Chelatococcus sp. YT9: one gene and its partner. The protein of the gene in region 1 binds, or shares a complex with, the protein of each later gene. Links are inferred from orthologs where the notes say so. Each region holds a gene or a part of one and is shown in the gene's direction. Other genes may lie near its edges. The genes, in order: KIO76_RS11765 and uvrB.

Region 1 (3,423 bases):
CTTCAACCGATCTCTGCCACATCTTGCCCCGCCTCCATCTATCCTCTACCCCACACGGGGCGGACGTTATTACATATGGTGGCCGACGCCACCGCCACCAAGGGCATGTTGATTGGTTGAAGGCTGTGGGGAGCGCTTCCCGTCTGGCGTCAAGATCGGCCGCACAGGCGTCAGTGCATGCCCCGGTCGAGCGATCGTCTGAACTCCCGCTCGATCTGGCGGTGCCCGCTCTGTTGCTGCTTCTGCCGGTCGAGCGCGTTCTGCATATGCTTCATAATGATTTCATTCTGCCTCCGGAAATCGCGTTCGAACTCGCTCCGATCCGCATCTTCCGCCTGTGCAGCGTTGAAATGAACTGTGTGGCACCAGATTGCGACGGCTCCACAAAGGCCTATGAGCCTCGCCAGGTTGACGAGGCTCGAACATATATCCATGTATCGTGCTTTACGGCTGGATCTCGCGCGAAAATTGTCGTTCATGACTTGACTACACAGATCGAGTGTCTGAGCCCGCAGCGTGGCGACCTTCGTTTCTTGTTATTGTCGCGATGACTTCAGAGCTTGGCCGCTAGCGCGCTCGTTCTGGCGATCGAAGTTCCGCTGCCGGATACGAGCTCAATGGCGCTCTCGACGCCGTTCGCGTTTTGGTCCAAGGTCGCCATATGAATCAAGGCATCAATAGAACCCATCCTCAGCTTGACGGCAGGCCGGACGACACACGTCTCGCGCCGCGCGGCGGGAGCCTCAGCGAGCGCGCCCGGGCGCAGGCCGCACCCGCCGCCTATCTTGCTGGCCTCAACCAGGAGCAGCGCCTCGCGGTGGAGACCACGGAGGGGCCGGTGCTGGTGCTCGCCGGCGCCGGCACGGGCAAAACGAGGGTGCTGACCACGCGGATCGCCCATCTCATCGCGACGGGCCGGGCGCGGCCTTCCGACATCCTCGCCGTCACCTTCACCAACAAGGCGGCGCGGGAGATGAAGGCGCGTGTCGGCCTGCTGGTCGGCCCGGCCGCCGAGGGAATGCCCTGGCTCGGCACCTTCCACGCCATCTCCACCAAGATCCTGCGCCGCCATGCCGAACTCGTCGGCCTTCGCAGCGATTTCACCATTCTCGACGTGGATGACCAGATCCGCCTCCTGAAGCAGGTGATCCAAGCCGCCAATCTCGATGAGAAGCGCTGGCCGGCGCGCCAGCTTGCGAGTCTCATCGATGGCTGGAAGAACCGCGCGCTCGGCCCTGACCAGGTGCCACACGGCGAGGGCGCCGCCTTCGCGAATGGCCGCGGCACTGACCTCTACCGTCACTATCAGGAACGTCTGAAGATCCTGAACGCCGCGGATTTCGGGGATCTCCTGACCGAGACCATCCGGCTGTTCCGCGAGCATCCGGACGTCCTCGCCCAGTATCAGAAGCGCTTCCGCTACATGCTGGTGGACGAATATCAGGACACCAACGTCGCGCAATATCTCTGGCTCCGGCTGCTCGCCCAGGGGCGCGAGCCTGGCCAGCGCAACCTCGCGTGTGTCGGTGACGATGACCAGTCGATCTATGGCTGGCGTGGCGCGGAGGTCGACAACATCCTGCGCTTCGAGCACGATTTTCCGGGAGCCGTGGTGGTGCGACTGGAGCGGAACTACCGCTCGCACGCCCATATCCTTGCCGCGGCCTCGCATCTCATCGCCCACAATGAAGGGCGGCTTGGCAAGACGCTGCGCACCGACGACGAGCCAGGCGAGAAGGTGACGATCACCGGCGCCTGGGATTCGGAGGAGGAAGCGCGCCTTGTCGGCGAGGAAATCGAGGCCTTGCAGGCAAAGGGTCACAATCTCTCGGAGATCGCCATCCTCGTGCGCATTTCGGCACAGATGCGCGAGCTTGAAGATCGCTTGGTGCAACTCGGGCTACCCTACCGCGTGATCGGCGGTCCGCGCTTTTATGAGCGCATGGAGATCCGCGACGCGCTGGCCTATTTCCGCTGCGTCGCCCAGCCTGCTGACGATCTCGCCTTCGAACGCATCCTGAACACGCCGAAGCGCGGCCTCGGCGATGCGACCGTGCAGGTGCTCCATGCCCATGCCCGGGCAGCGCGGATCCCGCTGATGGAAGCGGCACGCTTCATCGTGGAGACAGAGGAGCTGAAGCCGAAGCCGCGCAGCTCCCTGCGCGAGCTGCTGGCAGCTTTCTCGCGCTGGAGTTCGCTGATCGACAGTACGCCGCAGACGGAACTCGCCGAGATGATCCTGGAGGAGTCCGGTTATACGGAGATGTGGCAGAAGGACCGGTCCGCGGAAGCGGCTGGACGGCTGGAGAACCTCAAGGAGCTCGTCCGCAGCCTTGAGGAATTTCCCGACCTCCGGAGCTTTCTGGAACACGTCTCGCTGGTCATGGATGCCGTCGAGAATGACACGGAAGACCGCGTCAGCCTGATGACCCTCCACGCGGCAAAAGGACTTGAGTTCGACACGGTGTTCCTGCCCGGCTGGGAAGAAGGGTTGTTTCCCAATCAGCGCGCCCTCGACGAGAGCGGGCGCGCAGGGCTGGAAGAGGAGCGCCGCCTTGCCCATGTCGGCATCACGCGTGCCCGGCGCCGCGCCAAGATCTATTTCGCCTCCAACCGCCGAATCCACGGCCTGTGGAACGCGACGATCCCCAGCCGCTTCATTGACGAGCTACCTGAAGCCAATGTGGAGGTCACCGAGGCCCCTGCCGCCTTCTCCTACGGCGGTTACGGCAAAAGCCGCTTCGATGACGTGGAATCGTTCTCATCGTCCTACGCCACGCCGGGCTGGCAGCGCGCCCAGAACAAGGGCGGACTTGGAGGTGGCGGCAGCCGCGGAGGCTTCGCGCAAGGGAGGGGCGGCTACGGGAGCTCGTCAGGTCCCGGGCGTGGCGGCCTGCTTATCGAGGGCGAGCTCGTCGCCAAGTCATCGGGACCGGCTTCCGAATTCGCGCCCTCGGACCGCGTATTCCACATCAAGTTCGGGCCCGGCTCCGTGGCGGCCGTCGATGGCAACAAGCTGACCGTCGATTTCGACAAGGCCGGTCGCAAGATGGTGCTGGACAGCTTCGTCCAGAGACAAGGCTGAGCCGCCACGCTTCATCATCGGCGATGACCTTCAACGGGCCGCTCCATCGCGGCCCGCAGGTACCCGGCATACGAAGCGAAGGAAAATATAGCGCGGTGGGAAACTTGATCTTTACAGATCGGCGGAAACTTAATCTAGGCTTTATGCTTGAAAATTCGCAAGCACATAAAATCCAACATTAAAACATATTTCCGGCGCATTACATTTTCGCGTGTTTCTACTCCAAGTCTTAAAATAAATCACGGAACAAAGTTCCGCCCCAGCTATTTTAATGGCGCCGGTGATGGGCGGAGTACACGGTAAAGATCCCCTCGACGTTTCGCCGGCACATCGGGTCA
Region 2 (3,536 bases), 150 kb from region 1 along the record:
GCCCTATGACGGCGAAGTCTTGATGAGCGCGATGTGGGCCGTCATGGCGCCCTCGTGACGGCAAAGATCGCGTCGCCCCATGCCAGGCTGTGGAAGGATTGCCGTTCATTCGGCAGCAACTGCCACGCCTCTTATCTAAGCAACTGCTATCGTTGACATTATTCTGGGCATGGAGGGGCGGGGCATGCGCCTCCGCCTTTCACGCGCAGACGCGCCTCCCCTCCTTTGTACGGGAGAAATTCGATGGCAAGCTCAGGCAGCTTCACTTTGACGGCTCCGTCAAAGGTCGTTTTCATTGTTGCGCTCATTCTGGCGATTATCGCGCTCCTCGTCACTTACGGTATCTTTCCGATACCATTCTTCACCGGTTACGGCTTCGAGACGCTCTTGCTCGGCTTCGTTCTGCTCGTTATCGGGATCGTTTTCAGCGGCATTTAGCTGCAAACGTCCCAAGGGTCGTGACAGCGCGAACGCCGCGCGACGATGCGGCTCGTTCGCGCTGTCCGGGAAAGCGCCGGGGAATGACGTCGACGGTCTTTCCTCGACGAGGAAGTAGGCCCATATTGGGGCCATGGCTCCCAAAACACCCCGCTCCAAGGCTGCGAAACCCCGCGTCCAGCCCCTCAATCCGTTCCTTGCGGATCTCCTCAATCCCGCGATCAATAAAGGTCGCGCCGGACCTGGCGGTGCCGCGTCCGATAGTAATGAGGATCGGGGTGGCTTCGGCGAGGCCCCACAGGCGCGCTTTGAGACGGGTGTCGTATGGACACCAGGCGCGGGCTCCGCATCAGCCAAAAACGGGACGTCCGAGCCGCCCGGAGGCAAGCCCGCGGCCAGAAAGAAGCCCACGGCGCCGGTCCCGCTGAGCAACCCCGAGGGAGCGTCAGGCGTGTCGGCCACGGTCGCAGCCCTCTCGGCCCTGCTGGAGAGCGGCAATCCGCTGTTCAAGAACGGCAAGTTGTGGACGCCTCACCGGCCGGAGAGGCCCGAGAAATCGGAAGGCGGTGTCGCCTTCCGCATGCAATCCGATTTTCAACCGGCGGGCGACCAGCCGGCCGCCATTGCCGAACTCGTCGATGGTATTCGCCGCCAGGAGGCCGATCAGGTTCTGCTCGGCGTCACCGGGTCGGGCAAGACCTTCACGATGGCCAAGGTGATCGAGGAAACGCAGCGCCCGGCGCTCATCCTTGCTCCCAACAAGACGCTGGCCGCCCAGCTGTACGGGGAGTTCAAGAGATTCTTCCCCGATAACGCGGTCGAATACTTCGTCTCCTATTACGATTACTATCAGCCCGAGGCCTATGTGCCCCGGTCGGATACCTACATTGAGAAGGAGTCGTCGATCAACGAACAGATCGACCGCATGCGCCATTCCGCTACGCGCGCCCTGCTCGAGCGCGATGACGTCATCATCGTCGCCTCGGTGTCCTGCATCTACGGTATCGGTTCGGTCGAGACCTATACGGCCATGACCTTCTCGGTAAAGGTCGGCGAGACGATCGAACAGCGGCAGCTGATCGCCGATCTCGTAGCCCTGCAGTACAAGCGCACGGGTGGCGACTTCGGCCGCGGCACCTTCCGCGTGCGCGGCGACGTTATCGAAATCTTCCCGGCCCACTACGAGGACCGCGCCTGGCGTGTCTCCCTCTTTGGAGACGAAGTCGAGTCAATCGTCGAATTCGATCCTCTAACGGGTCAGAAGACGGCCGACCTCGGCTTCGTCAAGGTTTATGCGAATTCACATTATGTGACGCCACGTCCGACACTGATCCAGTCCATCAAGGGCATCAAGGAAGAGCTCAAATGGCGGCTGGAGGAACTCACCCGCATGGGGCGCCTCCTGGAGGCCCAACGGCTGGAGCAGCGCACGACCTTCGATCTCGAAATGTTGGAGGCGACCGGCTCCTGCGCCGGCATCGAGAACTATTCCCGCTATCTGACCGGCCGCCGCCCAGGCGAGCCGCCGCCGACGCTGTTTGAATATCTGCCGGACAACGCGCTCGTCTTCGCCGACGAAAGCCATGTCACCATTCCGCAAATCGGCGGCATGTATCGCGGCGACTTCCGGCGCAAGGCGACGCTGGCCGAATATGGCTTCCGCCTTCCGTCCTGCATGGACAACCGCCCGCTGCGCTTCGAGGAATGGGACGCCATGCGGCCCCAGACCGTGAATGTCTCAGCGACGCCCGGCTCGTGGGAGATGGAGCGGACCGGCGGCGTCTTCGTCGAGCAGGTCATTCGCCCGACCGGCCTCGTCGATCCGCCCGTCGACATCCGCCCCGCCCGCACGCAGGTCGACGATCTGCTCGGCGAAGTCAAGGCGGTGGCCGCACAAGGCTACCGCTCCCTTGTCACGGTGCTGACCAAGCGCATGGCCGAGGACCTCACCGAGTATCTGCATGAGCACGGCGTCCGGGTTCGCTACATGCATTCGGATATCGACACCATCGAGCGCATCGAGATCATCCGCGACTTGAGGCTCGGCGCCTTCGACGTGCTGGTCGGCATCAACCTGCTGCGCGAGGGCCTCGACATTCCCGAATGCGCGCTCGTCGCCATTCTCGATGCGGATAAGGAAGGCTTCCTGCGGTCGGAGACCTCGCTCATCCAGACCATCGGCCGGGCCGCGCGCAATGTCGACGGCCGCGTGATCTGCTATGCCGACAATGTCACAGGCAGCCTTGAACGGGCCATGGCCGAGACGACCCGGCGCCGCGAGAAACAGCTCGCTTACAACGCCGAGCACGGCATCACGCCGCAGTCCATCAAGAAGAACATCGGCGACATCCTCGATTCGGTCTACGAGCGCGATCACGTCAAGGTGGACACCGGCCTCCTGCCGAAGGAGGCGGCCAGTGTGGGCCACAACCTCAAAGCCGTCATGGCGGATCTCGAGAAGCGCATGCGCGAGGCCGCAGCCAATCTCGAATTCGAAACCGCCGCGCGCCTCCGCGACGAGATCAAGCGGCTTCAGGCGACGGAGCTTGCCATCGCGGACGATCCCCTGGCGCGGCAGGAAGACGTGGAAGCCAAGGCCGGGCGCTTTGCGGGATCCCGCAAATATGGGGCCAAAGCGAACCAGCCTCCCGGCATCGATGGTGAGCCACCCACCCGGGCACGCAAGCCGACGCTGGACGAAATGGGACCGCACAACCGCGAGATCCCACTGGGAGCAGAGGAGTTTAAGCCCCGTTCCGTCGCGGATTGGGCCGGCACGTCCAATGTCAAGAAAGGCGGCCGTCGTCGACGCTAGGCTGGTGGCGTGCGCAGCCTACACTTTTAGGATCGCACGCCCCTTCATCACAACTTGCTGATTGTGAAAGAACAATCGATCAGTGTTTTCTATTGAAGGCATGATCCCAATGCCGCAGAGGACACTGATGACGATGAACCCGCCTATTTGTCCCCCCGGTTTCAACACATCGCTATCCAGGATTTTAAGAGCGCTCGCCGTGACCGGGGTTGCCGCGCTGCTTGGCACGGCTGCGGTCCCATCGGCTTTCGCGCAAGCACAGGTTCAGGCCTCCCGCGAAAGT

What was found.
Region 2: the proteins of KIO76_RS11765 (region 1) and uvrB are in contact, whole or in part, in a crystal structure (PDB 7EGT), measured with the Thermus thermophilus proteins. The link is inferred for Chelatococcus sp. YT9 from one-to-one orthologs. Residues at the interface, in WP_096412145.1 of Thermus thermophilus: His654, Arg656, Phe657, Gln666, Asp668, Glu669, Lys680, Arg681, Leu682, Ser683, Lys685, Tyr686, Ala687; in WP_096411307.1 of Thermus thermophilus: Glu23, Leu25, Arg26, Asp27, Gly28, Glu29, Arg30, Phe31, Arg55, Glu326, Asp327, Phe328, Glu379, Ser382, Gln383, His398, Gly400, Arg401.

Annotation. Positions count from the first base shown.
Region 1 is NZ_JAHBRW010000001.1:2,574,800-2,578,222, reverse strand. Bases 266-3,373 are described here. They hold KIO76_RS11765 (ATP-dependent helicase), read left to right. Parts: upstream 266-661; coding sequence 662-3,085; downstream 3,086-3,373. Outside these bases: KIO76_RS11770 (hypothetical protein), read right to left, coding at 1-22. UniProt on the Escherichia coli protein: A helicase with DNA-dependent ATPase activity. Unwinds DNA duplexes with 3'-5' polarity. Translocates on single-stranded DNA with 3'-5' polarity. Initiates unwinding more efficiently from a nicked substrate than double-stranded DNA.
Region 2 is NZ_JAHBRW010000001.1:2,426,305-2,429,840, reverse strand. What follows is about bases 233-3,453. They hold uvrB (excinuclease ABC subunit UvrB), read left to right. Parts: upstream 233-571; coding sequence 572-3,253; downstream 3,254-3,453. Other genes in these bases: KIO76_RS11045 (hypothetical protein), read left to right, coding at 3,453-3,453; KIO76_RS11055 (hypothetical protein), read left to right, coding at 244-438. Outside these bases: KIO76_RS11060 (HWE histidine kinase domain-containing protein), read left to right, coding at 1-58; more of KIO76_RS11045, read left to right, coding at 3,454-3,536. UniProt on the Escherichia coli protein: The UvrABC repair system catalyzes the recognition and processing of DNA lesions. A damage recognition complex composed of 2 UvrA and 2 UvrB subunits scans DNA for abnormalities.